DNA from 2 places in the Secundilactobacillus malefermentans genome. Region 2 is predicted to be linked to the other one. Evidence: riboswitches for the same ligand, from Rfam matches in the RefSeq annotation. Region 2 holds a riboswitch; the other holds the start of a gene.
What was found. Region 2 has a riboswitch for lysine ahead of dapD (2,3,4,5-tetrahydropyridine-2,6-dicarboxylate N-acetyltransferase). Riboswitches for the same ligand answer to the same signal wherever they lie in the genome.

Region 1 (7,803 bases), 750 kb from region 2:
ATGTAAAAGAGAACAATTCGCCAGAATACCTGGTTAATTGCCTTTGGAATACTTTTCTCAGGATCTTCCGACTCGCCAGCTGTAATCCCCACCAATTCAGTTCCCTGAAATGAAAATCCAGCGACGACAAACACACTCAAGATAGCGGGAACACCACCGACAAACGGAGCCTTCTTATAGGTTAAATTTTCTAGCCCCGTTGCGTGACCACTCATGATTCCTAAGATTGTTGCAAATCCAATGATCAGAAAAATGATGACGGTAACCACTTTGATCATTGCCATCCAAAATTCTGACTCTCCAAACGCTTTGACGGTTAACGCATTTAACAGAAAAATAATGATTAAAACGATGATGCTCCAAATCCAGCCCGGAACATCTGGTAGCCAAAACTTCATTACCAGTGCGGCCGTAGACGTATCTACCGCCAAGGTAATTGCCCAGTTGAACCAATAGTTCCAACCCATCGCAAATCCCATCGCTGGATCAATGTACTTAGTCGAATACGCCGCAAACGACCCAGAAACTGGCATATAGGTTGCCATTTCACCTAAGCTGGTCATTAGAAAGAAAACCATAATCCCCATCGCAATGTACGCGACAAGTGCGCCTCCTGGTCCCGCAGTTGATATTGCAGACCCACTAGCCACAAAAAGGCCAGTCCCAATACTACCGCCAAGTGCAATCATTGAAACGTGACGGGTTTTAAGCTCGCGTTTTACCTGATGACTTTCCTGGTCATCTGCCATGACTTTCACACACCTTTTGACCCCAATAAGGGTCTTTATTAGTCTTTCCGCTTAGATTGTAACCTGAAATAGTAGCGCTTACAAGACTGCCGACATTAAAAAGCTCCTCAGCATTTTTTGCTGAAGAGCTTTTCTGATAGATTAATCATTTGGATTCATTTTATGTTCCTTAACAGTTGGTGAAACGTCCACCTTATCCAAAGGAATCAACTTTGTATGCTTCTTAATTTTGTAAACAATGTAAAGAATTAGGACAAGTGGCACGCTAATGTACGTAACCCCAATCTGTTCCCAGTTAAAGTTGGCAAATGAACCAGGGTCCTGACCAATGATAACCCCAATACAGAGAATTAATGCCAGCAATGGTCCAATTGGGAACCACTTTGCATGATACTTGAGTTCTGAAAGGTCATGTCCTTGCTTAATAAAGGCCCGACGGAATCGGAAATGTGAAATGGCAATCCCAATCCAGGCAATAAAACCAGTTAATCCAGAAGCAGCCACCAACCAAAGATAAATTTGTGGTCCAGCAATACTACTGATAAAGGTTAAAGCAGCGATAACCGTTGTTGCACACAATGCCAGCATTGGAATTCCATTGTGGGTTGTGCGACCAAATGCTTTTGGTGCATAGCCTTCGTGGGCAAGAGAATAAAGCATCCGAGTTGACGCATACATCCCTGAATTTGCTGACGAAAGAACTGACGTTAAAATGACCGCGTTCATGATACTTGCAGCAGCAGCTAATCCGGCACGCTGGAAGACCAATGTAAAGGGACTAATTGCGACATCGGTTGCTGAAGAACCTAATAAATCATGACTTGTATATGGAATAATCGTTGCGATGACGGCAATTGCTAAAATATAGAATAAGATAATCCGCCAGAATACTTGGTTGATTGCTTTAGGAACACTCTTAGTTGGATCCTCTGATTCACCAGCGGTAATACCGACTAATTCAGTTCCTTGGAATGAGAACCCAGCAACAACGAAGACACTCAGAATTGCTGGAAAACCACCAACAAATGGCGCCTTGTGTGTCGTCCAATTTTCAAGTCCAGTTGCGTGACCACCCATGATACCAAAGATGGTTAATAGCCCAACTGCCAAGAAAATAATGATTGTTACAACTTTGATTAATGACATCCAAAATTCAGTCTCACCATACGTCTTAACTGAAAGTGCATTAATTAAGAAAATAATGACTAACGCAATTGCGCTCCAAATCCAGCCAGGAAGACTAGGCAACCAAAATTTCATCACCAAGGCTGCTGTACTAATATCAACGGCAACCGTAATGGCCCAATTAAACCAGTAGTTCCAGCCCATTGCAAAACCTAGCGCTGGATCAACGTATTTGGCTGAATATGCAGCAAATGAGCCAGAGATTGGCATGTTTGTTGCCATTTCACCCAAACTAGTCATTAAAAAGTAAACCATGAGTCCCATCGCAATGTAAGCCACGAGTGCCCCGCCTGGTCCTGCAGAAGAAATAGCCGAGCCACTGGCAACAAATAATCCGGTTCCAATACAGCCACCCAAGGCAATCATTGAGACGTGACGGGTTTTTAATCCCCGCTTAACGCCTTGATCAGTTGACACTTCGTTTTCTTGTGGTGCTTGTTCCATGTAAAACTCCTCCTCATTTGAAGAGGCTTTCCCAATGACTTAGACAAATAAAAAGCCCTTTGCAAACACAAAGCGTCTGCGAAAGGACCGGTCAAATTCATTCATTCCGAGTCGAAAATCGTAGAAAGCGCTCCGTAACCCTATTTGGTTACGACAGTCCCTAGGCTATTAAACTAGGACCCAACAGAGTCAGCATTTAAGACTGATCCATTTCGGCAATCTTCCCTTTCACTCAAGCTCTCAGATACTTAACTATCTCGCATGAGTTACTGATGAAGTATTGCACCTCTTCTATTCGATATAAACTTAGTATAAGCAATTTTCATCAATTTGCAACTTTTTTTCAAAAATGATTGACTTGTTTCCATCGCTCAATCGTTAATTGATAAAAAAACTCGATCTTTCCCGGCTGAAAGAGATCAATTGGCGAATGACGATACGCATCTTGATAAACAAAGTGATTTTTCTCCAAGACACGAATTGAGCCGTCGTTGCCCTTAAAGCAACTGGCATAAAGTGATTCAAGCTTTAACGATTTAAAAGCATACGCGCAAACTGCTTCCACCGCCTCCGTCATGTATCCCTGACCCCATTGACTTTCAGCCAACATATAGCCAACTTCACGGCTAGTGACGTCTGGTTCACCAGACGCCTTCATTCGCTCATACAAACCAACGCAGCCGATTAGTTCTCCGGTTACTTTTGAAACAACCGTGAGGACGTTTGTCCGGATCATTTCAGAAAGCACATCATCAAGCTCCAACGCGGAGGTCGCAGGAATAAAGCCCGCTGACTCTGCCACTTTGGGATTCTTGACAAGTTTCCAGAGCGCCTTCTTATCAGTCGGATTCAACGGACGGATGACTAACCGATCCGTCTTTATAGTTACTGGCAAATTTTTATCACTCCTCTCGGCAATTCCAAAGGTGCGTTACAATATTCCTATAATAAATGAATGAGGTGAGTTCGTGCAAATTATTCAAGAAAAGTTATCAAATCAGTCTGCCGCCTACATAAAGGGGTACATTCGGGACTCAGATGTTGAAAGCAATCATTTCAAATACCCTGCTATGGTCATTATACCCGGTGGTTCCTATACTCACATACCTGAAGCTCAATCAGAAACGCTCAGCCAAGCCTTCCTTGCGAAGGGCTATCAAAGTTTCTATTTACGATATAGTTTTGTGAACGAGGTGCATCCCCTATTCCCATCACCTCTGGTCGAACTAGCTCAATCGATTGCCTTAATTCGAGAAAACGCCGTCAAGTGGCACATTGATCCAAATCGAATCGTCATTGCCGGCTTCTCAGTTGGTGGTCACTTAGCGGCACTTTATAATGACTATTGGTCTACCACGTGGCTCCAGAAATTAACAAAATTAACTGAGGCGCAATTGCAAATTAATGCGGCCATCATTAGTTATCCCGTGATTGATCCTAAGCTTGGCTTTCCCACTGATGAGGAAACAATTCGTGAATGGACGGATACCCCTGAAACGTACGCTGCACAAAACTTCGTTAACAGTCACAACGCTCCCAGTTTTGTTTGGGCAACCGTTAACGATCCAGTCGTTCCAGTAAAAAATAGTCTCGCCTACGTCAATGCCCTCGTCCAGCACGGCATTGATTGTGAGCTTCACCTTTTTCATGACGGTCCACACGGCTTAGCACTCGCCAACCAACAGACCTCTTGGAAACAATCTGCGGATAACCCGCACGTTGCCCACTGGCTAACTTTAGCAACAGAATGGTTGGCTGATATTTTATCTAAATAACTGCAGCAAAAAAGGATGTGCACCCACATCCTTTTTTTTACCCCTTCGAATTTGAAAGAAAACGCCACTTAACTAAAATTGGTGCCAGCCAAACGTAGAGCCATTCTGCTACTTGAACCCAAGCGTAGGCTAGGAGCATTGCCCCAATAACATCAGATGGAAAGTGCGCGCTCAGGTAAACCCGAGAAACTGCCACTAAAAACAATAATAAAATCATAATTGCACGAATATAAATTCTGTTGAGGCGATTCTTCATCAGCGGCACCACTAAAATCCAAACGAGGGTCACCAGAATGAAGAATCCAAATACGTGACCACTTGGAAAACTAAAGCCATCATCCGCTGCCAAGTGCCCATATGGACGAGGACGTTTCACAATCTCTTTGACTAACTGGGCAATGACATCACCACCAGCCAGGGTGCAAAGCGCCCAAATGGCAGGAATCTTGTACTTAAATCCCCATAAAAGGATTGCCAAAATCACCGTCCAAATGATATCCATCTTGGGACTCGCAATTGCTGAAAATCCCGTGAAGATTGCCGATTTCATCACCGAATCGTTATTCTGAACCATTTGGGCAGAAATTCCGTCAATGAATTCCAATAAACCAGCCTGGTTAGCGACAATCGCCATTAAAAATCCAAATAATACTGCACTAATAAGAAACCGAAGTGTTCGGGTCCAATCTTTCACAATCATATTCTTAAAACCTTCCTATGTCGTTAATAACGTGAGTATACCATATGATTTAACCCTAATTTAGAAATCTGAAAGGATTTTAATTGAAAGTTCATAGTCATAGATTAAATGTGGTACTCTTAAAATCAAACACTAGAGGAGGAACATCACCATGATTTCAACGACACTTCTATTAATAGCTGTCGGTTTATTTGCCGGTGTAGCCGGTGCTATATTAGGCTTGGGTGGCGGGATTATTATCACCCCCATTTTAACCCTAGCAATGGGACTCGATATTAAGTACGCCATCGGGGCAAGCATCATTTCCGTTATCGCCACTAGCTCGGGGTCAACCGTTGCTTACTTGCGAGACGAGGTCTTAAATCTTCGAGTTGCCATGTTTTTGGAAATTGCGACAACGATTGGCGCCATTTTGGGAGCACTTTTAACGGGTGTTCTTAATCCAAGTTACCTATATGTATTATTTGGCTTATTATTACTATTTTCATGCTGGAACATGATCAAAAAACTGCGCGCAGGTCGCGAACTCACCACAACCGTGAAGAGTGACAAATGGGCAAAGAAACTGGATCTAAACGGTTCGTACTTTGATAAATCAGAATTAAAGAACGTTGATTATGAAGTGACGAACGTTCCCGGTGGCTTCTCAATGATGTTTGGCGCCGGATTTGCCAGTGGTTTGCTCGGAATTGGCTCGGGGGCCTTCAAAGTGATGGCAATGGACACCATCATGCACATGCCCCTTAAGCCTTCCTCAGCAACTAGTAACCTGATGATGGGCGTCACTGCCGCCGCAAGTGCCACCGTTTACTTTTTCAACGGATCAATGCTTCCCCAAATTGCGGTTCCGCTCGCCCTCGGTATTCTCGTAGGCGCAGTTATTGGTTCTCGAATTATGCAGGTCTTACCCGCACGAGTGATCCGCATGATATTTGTTCCCGTTATTTTCTACGTCGGCCTTCAAATGATCTTAAAGGGATTCGGGGTGAGCTTTGGATGACCTCTAAAAACAAATCACAATCAACTGATGAAATGGTTTCCGTTGAACGACTGATTGGTCGAATTCTGCAAATTGGTGTTTTTACTTCTGCGATTATTCTAGCGTTAGGCCTGCTCCTCTTCCTGATGAACCAGACCACTGGTTACCCAGCTGGAACGCACCCGAAAACGCTCTTGGCAATCTTACAAGGTGCCATCGCTTTTAAACCATACGCCATCATGATGTTAGGACTCTTTTGTCTCATCTTGACGCCGGTCTTACGGGTGGTCGTTTCAATTTATGCCTTCTACAAGGAAGAGGATCACCTTTATGTCGTAATCACAGTTTTAGTTCTCATTATTTTATTAATTAGTTTTATCATCGGCTATTTAGGATTTTGATACAAATAGGGCCCACGACAAATTGTCGTGAGCCTTTTTTACATCATCAGAATGTGACCATCACAATCTCGGGTTCTTCCGATTTTCCTTCCACCAGCGTTTGGCGTTTCGGGTCGGAATCCGCAATCGTAACTTATTAAATGATTCCGCCAAAATAAATCCAAAGGCAATTGCACCAGCAATCATAATGACCTCAAACATAAACTTAATGCCCAACTGTGAGTTACCAAAGGCAAAATTTTTAACCATTTGGTAAGCTTGACCCCCTGGCACTAACGGCACAATGCTCGGAATATTAAACAAAATCATTGGCATCTTCTTAAAGCGGGCCGCCTGCATGCTGGCAATCCCAATCACAACGGCCCCCAGCAGATTAGCAATGACGTAGCCGCCCACAAAATTTAGGTATAACCAGTACACCAAAAATCCTAATGTCCCAACAATTCCGGCTAAATTAAGCGCTTGTCTGGGAATGTTAATCAAAATACTGAAAGCAACCGTTGCCACGTATGTACTGACTAAAATTATAAAAAGGTGCATCTCGACGCCTCCATCACATAAACCGCAAAACGAGCGCAATCCCAAATCCAATTGCCGCCGCACTCATCAACGCCTCCACACCACGAGCGGGACCACTGACGAGATTTCCGGCCAACGTATCTCGTACAGCATTCGTAATCGGCACTCCCGGAACTAAGGGCATAATACTTCCGATAATGACATCATCAATATTAGTCCCAAAATTTAACCTAACAGCTAAAATGGCTAGAATTCCAATCCCCGCTGCAGCAGCAAATTCACTCAAGAAGCGGACCTTAACCCATTTGTTGAGCCAGTAAAAAATCGTCCATCCCGCTGCACCAATTAAACAACTAATCGGAAAGTTTGCAAACGAGTGTCGGAATACCAACTCCAGCGGTCCACTAACTAAGGCGGCTCCTAAAAGTTGAATCCAGAAGGGAAAATACTTTGGATTAAGCTCCAACTGAATCAGCGCTTGCTGAAATTCAGTTAGAGAAATGGTGTGCCCAGCAAATTGACGCGACAAATCGTTGACGACTGAAATTTTTTCGAGGTCAAACGTTCGTTTTCTTACCGGTTCAATTTGGGCATTCTGCTTGCCAGAAACGGACATCATAATTCCCGTAATCATGACAAAGATTTGGCCTTCTGGAACACCAGCATTTCTTGCAATTCTCGTCATCGTATCCTCGACCCGGGTAATTTCTGATCCGTTTTCTATCATAATTCTACCGGCGCGTAAGGCTACTTGAACGACCAAGTCTTCTTTTGAGTGCTGTGTTTTCTCCATTTAGGAAGCCCCCCTTTTTTATTTATTTTACAAAAATGTAGTGAGCTGCCTTGTAACCAATGCTGAGTTCCTTGTTATCCGTTAGATTTTCAACCGTCACTGGTCCTTCAAACGGATCATGCTTAATTACGTGTAGTTTGTCGCCAAGGTCCAGCTTAATATCGCCCAAATAAGTTAATAGGTCATGATTATCAATAAAACGGTCCACAACAACTGTTTGACCATCCTCAGCATCATTCAACACTTGGTGTGAATAGT
Region 2 (7,803 bases):
ACTGGTACCCGAACACAGGTTGCGGTGACCTTAATGTCCCCAGCATCCATGTCGTCGAGCATAATTTTCTTCGTTTCGTGAATCATCTTCCACTCTTCATGTGTGTATCCGTCATCTTCGAACACATCAATCTGAGGTAATAGGTTGAACGCCAACGGATAGTGCTTTTTTTCACCCTTCGTTGGTAAAATTTGAGCGTCCATCTTGTCGCCGTCCAAATGAGCTTGGGCTTCTGCATCTAATTCTTTCCAAGCAGATTGACCAGCGCCGGATGCCGCTTGATACGTTGACACGATGACTTGCTTTAAGCCGTATGCCTGATAAATGGGTGCGAGCGCCACCACCATTTGGATGGTTGAACAGTTTGGATTGGCAATGATGCCATGATGCTTGTACATCGCCTGCTCATTGACTTCCGGAATCACAAGCGGAACGTCTGGATCCATTCGGAAGGCGCTGGTATTGTCGACACAAACGGCTCCACGTTTGACGGCCTCGGGCAGAAACTTTTTAGATACCGAACCGCCCGCTGATGAAAGAACAATGTCGACACCCTCAAATGACTCAGGGGTGGTTTCTTCGACCACAACATTTTCTCCTCTAAATTGGCGGATTTCTCCGGCTGAACGTGCTGATGCCAACAACTTCACCTTTTTTACCGAAATTGCTGACGCTTCTAATTGGTCAATCATTCGGGTTCCAACGGCTCCCGTTGCACCTAATATTGCGACCGTCAAACTTTCGCTCATGTTGCCATCTCCTCAATTTTTGCTAATCAACCGTTACGGCTGTTTCAATAAATTGCTTCATTCGACTCATTGCAAGGCTTAATTTTTCATCTGATGCAGCGTACGAAAAGCGAATGTATCCTTCGCCCCCGGCACCAAATGCACTTCCCGGGGTACCGCCAACTCGCGCTTGTTCTGCCAAATTTTCAGCAAAGGCAACGTCGTCCTGACCATAGCTTTCTGGAATCTTCGCAAATATGTAGAAAGCCCCGTTTGGCGCAACCGTTTCGATTCCCATTTCTGCCAGTGCATCCCTGATAAAGTCCCGTCTGCGTTGGTAAATGGCCTTGGCAGCAATTGGATCCGCTGCCCCGTTTTCCAACGCTTCGGCCGCAGCAGCCTGCGCGGGATTGGATGGAGCAGTTACCATGAACGCGTGCATCTTGGTTGCATTCGCGATAAATCCTGCCGGTGCCACAATGTAACCCATGCGGTAACCCGTCATGGCGTGTGACTTTGACAAGCCATTAATCAAAATAGTTCGTTCAGGAATCTCACAGGCAATCGAATAGTGGCCAACATCGTAGGTTAATTCGTTATAAATCTCATCTGAAATTGCGTACAAATGGTGTTCCCTGATGACTTGGGCTAACCCCTTCACCGTTTCGTGGTCGTATTCGACCCCGGTTGGATTGCTTGGATAGTTGAGTAACACGGCCTTAACCGCGTCCCCCTCCCGTTCCAAAACTTCTTCGAGTCGTTCTGGCGTCAAAATGAAATCATCCTGCGAGGTATCCACCATCACGACCGATGCACCAGTTAAGGTAATAATTGGAAAATAGAGTGCAAACGTTGGGGTTGGCACAATCACCTTGTCACCAGGATTCAACATAGCAAACGTTGTGGCAGTGAGAGCTTCAGTAGCGCCCACCGTAGCAACAATTTCCGTTTCCCAATCGTAGTCTAAATTCTGTGACCGCTTGAGGTAGTGACTAATTGCCTGCCGTAAAGCCGGCGTACCCTTTTGCGCTGAGTAGTGGGAATCATTTTCCGCAATACTGCGAATGGCAGCCTGTTTAACGTGTTCGGGGGTGTTCAAATCTGGCTCGCCAATCGTCAACTTGACGATGCCTGGAATTTTAGATATTTTTTGATCAAACGCCCGAATTCCTGATGGGCCAACTTCATTCAATCGCTGATTAACGAATCCTGTTAAATCACTTGCTAAACGTGGCATAACGTCACTCCTTTTTATTTTTTATAGAACGTTTTCGAGTCCGACAACCAACTCGTTAATTTTCTTCACTTTAGTTAACGCAACTTCAACCCCACTCATGAACGACCCTCTATCAAACGAGTCCTGTCGGATAGTCAACGCTTCACCCGCACCGCCAAAGAGGACCTGCTCGTGCGCCACGTATCCTGGCAGCCGAACGGAATGAATATGAATTCCGTGATAGTCGCCACCGCGAACGTTCGCAAGTGTCTCGGTTTCCTCTGGATTGCCTTGTTGATGGGGTTCTCTGACCTCATTAATCATCTTGGCAGTACTTAGTGCGGTTCCGGACGGCGCGTCCTTTTTATGATCGTGATGCATTTCGATGATTTCAACATCTGGGAAGTATTGCGCCGCTTCCTTTGCAAACTTCATTAAGAGCACTGCGGACATGCCAAAGTTTGGTGCGATAATGCCACCTAATTTCTTTCCGGCGGCTAACTTTTGAAGTTCAGTCACTTGGCTATCCGTTAATCCTGTCGTGCCAATCACTGGACTGATGCCGTTCTCAATCGCAAATTTTGTATTTGCGTACACGGCACTTGGCAACGTAAAATCAATCCAAATTTCCGCATCAGTGTTAATTTTGGCGAGCGATTGAAAGACCTGAACATCGGCCGCTAACCCGAAGTCAGCTGGATTCGTTGAGGTCAAGTTTGGTGCAAACACCGCCGTCAGCTCAAAACCAGCGGTATCTGCTACTAAATGAACCGCTTTGTCGCCCATGGCACCGGTAAATCCGGCAACAATTACTTTTGTCATGTTAGACTCCTAACTCAACTGGCACTGCATGAACCAGTGCGTCAGATTCCAAACCCAACCGGCCGGCCAAATTGACTTTTTCTTCCTTATTAAGGGAAAGAATCGGTAACCGGCAATCGCCAACTTCAAACCCTTGCGCGTTCAAAACCGCTTTAACGGGTGATGGCGATGGGTACATAAACAATGCCTGCATCTTCGGGGTCAAAAGGCGCTGTAATCGCCCGGCTTCATGGACGTTACCGGTTTCCAATGCGTCGTACATTGCCCGAATTTGGGAACCATAAATGTGGGAGGCAACTGAGATAACGCCTTGTCCCCCAACGGCTTTGGCAGCTAATGCTTGTGCATCTTCTCCACTGTAAACGCTGAACGTATCTGGCGTATGGTCAACTAGGTACTCAATATCTTCAATTGTCGTACACTGCTTAACACCTGCGATCATTGAATTTTGGGCCAGTTCGACAACCGTTTCATTTGCCATTGTGACGCCGGTTCTGCCAGGAATGTTGTACATAATAATTGGTTTGACTGTTTGAGCTGCGACCGCTTCAAAATGGGCGATCATTCCGCGCTGGTTGGGCTTGTTGTAATATGGCACAACTACCAACGCCATATCGATTCCTGAAATATGAGTTACCTCACGAGTTAGCGCTGCGGTTTCACGGGTGTTGTTGCTACCGGTTCCCGCAATGACGGGAACACGACCATTGATGATTTGACCAAATCGGGTGTAAAGTTCAATTTTTTCATCGTGCGTTAAGGTTGGCGTTTCGCCAGTGGTGCCGCCAATCACGAACCCGCGGCTGCCGGTTTCAATTAGATGATTGGTTAATTTTTCTAAAGCATCGTAGTTAATTGCGTCGTTTTCATCAAACGGGGTAATAATGGCGGTCATTAAATCTGCATTTTCTAAAGTTGTCATATGGGTTAACCTCTTTCTTTTAGGCGTTCATTCGATTTTCGATAAAACCAGTGATGGCGGAAACCCCAGGTTCAATGCCGCTTTCCTTGGGGGTTAGGGTTGCTGAGTGTAATTGCGACTCATCTTCCACTCCGAGCCAAAACATGGTTCCGGGAATCTTTGATAATAGGTAGCCAAAGTCCTCGCCCGTCATTGCTGGTTCCGTTTCAACAAAGTGAATCGTTGGCGTTTCCTTCATATAAGTAATGAACCGTTTGGTTAGATCCGGATTATTCTCAACTGGTAAATAGCCGCCTTGATTCAAGGTCACGTTAACTTGGGCGTTAAAACTACGCGCGATACCAGCTGCAACATCCTTTAATCGCTCATCAATTCGTTCAATCATCGTTTGAGTTAAGCCTCGGATTGTTCCCTCGATGTGGGCGTGCCCCGCAATCACATTTCGAATGGTGCCCGCTTCAAGCTTGCCAAGGGTGATGACGCCGCCCTCAATTGGATCAATACTACGGGAAATGATGGTCTGCACTTGACTGATAAAGGCTGCAGCGGCAACCACCATGTCATTTGCATCTTGCGGGTAAGCGGCATGACCGCCCTGCCCTTCAAAATCAACGTTGACCTCAGTCGTTCCGGCAAACAAGGTTCCCATGCGGCACCCAATCGCACCAGCCGGTAAATCAGGATTATCATGCAATCCGTAAAATTCATCTGGTCGCCAATCATCCGTGAAGGCGCCCTGCTCATAGGCAAGTTTTCCGCCGTTTTAGCTTTCCTCCGCTGGTTGGAAAAAGAAAATGAGATTATCGGTTGGTTGATGTTCCGAAAAGTAACTTAAAACTCCCAAGGCAACCGCCATGTGAACGTCATGCCCACAAGCGTGCATCACTCCGACATTTTCAGAGGCAAATGATAGCCCAGTGCTCTCAGTCACTGGTAATGCATCAATGTCCGTTCGATAACCAATCGTTCGTTTGGGTGAGGAGCCGGAAACTCTTACCAGAATAGCGGTTGGTAAATTTGGTAACTGCTTAATGGTTAGGTAGGTTTGGTCAAGATCACCAATAATCTTCATCAATAGCGCGTGGGTTTCAGTTTCGTGTAAAGCTAATTCTGGAATTTTGTGTAGTTGACGCCGAATGTTAATCAACTTAGTTTCAGTCAAAGTGGTCATCGTTATCACAACTTTCTGAGGTCGTCCTCAAGTCCGGTTTTCGAAGTCGTCTTGGCATCAACGTTCTTGATAAACTTCGCGGGAACGCCAGCAACCACCGTGTGTGGCGCAACATCCTTCGTGACAACGGCTCCGGCGGCAACAACTGCTCCTTCGCCAACGTGAACGCCTTCTAACACAACCGCGTTTGCCCCAATCAACACGTTGTCGTCCACCCTGACCGGCTCGGCGGAGGCTGGTTCAACAACCCCTGCCAAAACGGTTCCGGCACCGATATGCGCGTGTTTGCCAACAATTGCCCGACCACCGAGTACCGCACCCAGATCAATCATGGATCCTTCGCCAATTTCAGCACCGATGTTGATGAGCGCGCCCATCATAATCACGGCGTTATCACCAATTACAACTTGGTCGCGAATGATGGCACCAGGTTCAATCCGGGCGTTAATCCCTTTCATATCCAGCAGTGGGACCGCCGAATTTCGTGTCCCATTTTCAATTTCATAATCAGCAATTAAGCCTTCGTTTGTGCTTAGGAATGGTTCAACGACTTTCCAATCGCCAAATAGGACACCGGTCTGAGTTTCTAAAAACGCTTTGATTTCACTTGGGACTTTAAGTTTACTCAACTCGCCCTTGATATAAACCTTTACCGGCGTCTTCTTTTCTGCGTTGCCGATAAAATCAATAATTGTTTGTGCATCTAACTCAGCCATTTGTTTTCCTCTTCCCGTTTGCCATTTTTGATAAATAAAAAGGACCCTTTTGTTTGCACTAAACAAAAGGATCCCACAGAATTGTTCATCTATGATTTTCGGTCTCATTTGTCGATAGCGCCCCGCGAGTCATATGCCCGCGACAGTTCGTGATCTCTTAAACCACGTCCCAGCTAACTAACCTCTGCATTGATTAGCGCTTCGGCAACCGCCCCTTTTACTGATGTCATCGTTCTTGCAGGAACTCAATCAGTGACTCATGTTGGTTGCAACCTCTTCGATATAAGTAAAAGTTTATAATTGTTTTCTTAGATAGTCAAGACTAATTTTAATTTGATTGCCATAAAAAATAGTTCTTACTATAAACGGCACGCTAAAAATGAGCCATTTGTCGGTGATGAGCGCTTGATTCCGAATCTTAAACTGATAGAATGCAACTTAAATTACATCACATTATTTTTTAATTTTAGCAGTAAGAGGGAGTGCAAGAAAGATGAAAGTCGTAAAGTTTGGTGGCAGTTCGCTCGCGGACGGGCCTCAATTTGAAAAAGTTATTCAAATTATCGCAGCAGATTCAGCGCGTCAGGTTATCGTGACGTCTGCACCGGGTAAACGGGAAAAATCTGACACCAAAGTGACGGATCTTTTGATTAAATATGCAAAATTAACGTTAATGCAAAAGAATGCGACGGAAATCGTTCAGACCATCTTCAATCGTTACCTATCGATTGCCACTTACTTTAATTTGCCGGAAGCCGAACTGATTCCCATCAAGGAAGCTTTGGTTAATTTACCGCACCGCGATTATCCAAGCACCGACTATTTAATGGCGGCCTTCAAAGCCCACGGCGAGCGATTAAACGCACGGTTGATGGCACTAATACTCACCCATTTGGGAATCAATGCTCGGTTCATCGATCCCAGTGAGGCAGGCATCCGTGTCACGGATGAACCAAATAACGCCTCTGTTGAGCCCAGCACTTACGCCTATTTGGCAGCCTTAAGCTATGGCAATGAGAAACTCGTTTTTCCAGGATTCTTTGGCTTCACAGATGCCGGTCAAATTGCCACCTTTTCACGCGGTGGCTCCGACATTACCGGCGCCATTTTGGCCCGCGGTCTCAACGCCGACTTATACGAAAACTTTACTGACGTGGATGCCATTTGCGCGGCGGATCCCAGAATCGTGAACAATCCCCTCGAGATTACCCGCATGACCTATCGCGAAATGCGCGAGCTCTCTTACGCTGGCTTTTCCGTTTTCCATGACGAGGCCATCATCCCCGCCATTGAGGCCCAAATTCCAATCAACGTCAAAAATACCAATCACCCTAATTTGCCTGGAACGTTAATCGTGCCAGAGTCGCAATTTGAACCAATTCGGACAATCACTGGCGTTGCAAGTTCAAACCGGTTTGCCGCGTTGTACCTTCACCGTTACCTGTTGAACAAGGAGGTCGGTTTCACGCTGAAACTGCTACAAATTCTCTACAAATACGACGTTTCGTACGAGCACATGCCCAGCGGAATTGACGATTTAACCATTATTTTCGATAAGTCGCAATTAGACGAGCAAACCATTCAGGCGATGCTGCACGATATCCAAGAAACCTTGCAGCCCGACCAACTTAACTGGATTGATGACTACGCCATTATCATGGTGGTCGGTGAAGGCATGCGCAATCAAATTGGCGTAATCGAACAAATTATTGCGCCCCTCGCAGAGAATAAAATCGGCGTGCACATGATTAATCAGGGTGCCTCCCGAATCTCCATCATGTTGGGGACGCGACAGGCTGATTCAAAGGCCGCCGTGAAGCAAATTTATAATCAATTTTTCGTTAATGAACCCATTTCAATTTCATAAAGGAGGTCCTCAAAATGGTGCAATTACACAAGGTTCATGGCTCACAAAATCACTTTTTCTTACTGGATCAAACGGAACTCGCCACCGAATTATCTGATCCTGAATTGGTAACACTGGCTCAACAGATGACGAATCCGCAAACTGGCATTTTAAACGGGGCAGACTGCCTGCTAGTGGTCAATCGTTCTGAGCATTCAAACGTTCTGGGACAAATGCGCGTCATCAACGCGGATGGCAGTGAGGCTTCAATGTGCGGTAACGGACTCAGAACCGTTGCTCGTTATCTAGCAGACAAGCATCATCTCGATGACTTTCGCGTGGAAACGTTGACCGCTGATTTACAAGTCAGTCGCCAACCTGA

Region 1: it holds a riboswitch for lysine, as region 2 does, so the genes downstream of both, FGL90_RS01950 (amino acid permease) here and dapD (2,3,4,5-tetrahydropyridine-2,6-dicarboxylate N-acetyltransferase) in region 2, are expected to answer to the same signal.

Annotation. Positions count from the first base shown of each region.
Region 1 covers NZ_CP042371.1:372,309-380,111, forward strand. Annotated here, with positions in the region: gene FGL90_RS01945 (amino acid permease) at 1-749, opposite strand, end outside; gene FGL90_RS01950 (amino acid permease) at 891-2,378, opposite strand; lysine riboswitch at 2,496-2,677, opposite strand; gene FGL90_RS01955 (GNAT family N-acetyltransferase) at 2,722-3,273, opposite strand; gene FGL90_RS01960 (alpha/beta hydrolase) at 3,347-4,153, shown strand; gene FGL90_RS01965 (phosphatase PAP2 family protein) at 4,191-4,853, opposite strand; gene FGL90_RS01970 (sulfite exporter TauE/SafE family protein) at 5,005-5,853, shown strand; gene FGL90_RS01975 (DUF1634 domain-containing protein) at 5,850-6,233, shown strand; gene FGL90_RS01980 (threonine/serine exporter family protein) at 6,294-6,773, opposite strand; gene FGL90_RS01985 (threonine/serine exporter family protein) at 6,787-7,545, opposite strand; gene FGL90_RS01990 (metal-dependent transcriptional regulator) at 7,568-7,803, opposite strand, start outside.
Region 2 covers NZ_CP042371.1:1,123,613-1,131,415, reverse strand. Annotated here, with positions in the region: gene FGL90_RS05390 (aspartate-semialdehyde dehydrogenase) at 1-749, opposite strand, end outside; gene FGL90_RS05385 (aminotransferase class I/II-fold pyridoxal phosphate-dependent enzyme) at 772-1,965, opposite strand; gene dapB (4-hydroxy-tetrahydrodipicolinate reductase) at 1,987-2,766, opposite strand; gene dapA (4-hydroxy-tetrahydrodipicolinate synthase) at 2,768-3,688, opposite strand; partial or broken gene FGL90_RS05370 (N-acetyldiaminopimelate deacetylase) at 3,708-4,859, opposite strand; gene dapD (2,3,4,5-tetrahydropyridine-2,6-dicarboxylate N-acetyltransferase) at 4,865-5,575, opposite strand; lysine riboswitch at 5,682-5,861, opposite strand; gene FGL90_RS05360 (aspartate kinase) at 6,069-7,442, shown strand; gene dapF (diaminopimelate epimerase) at 7,457-7,803, shown strand, end outside.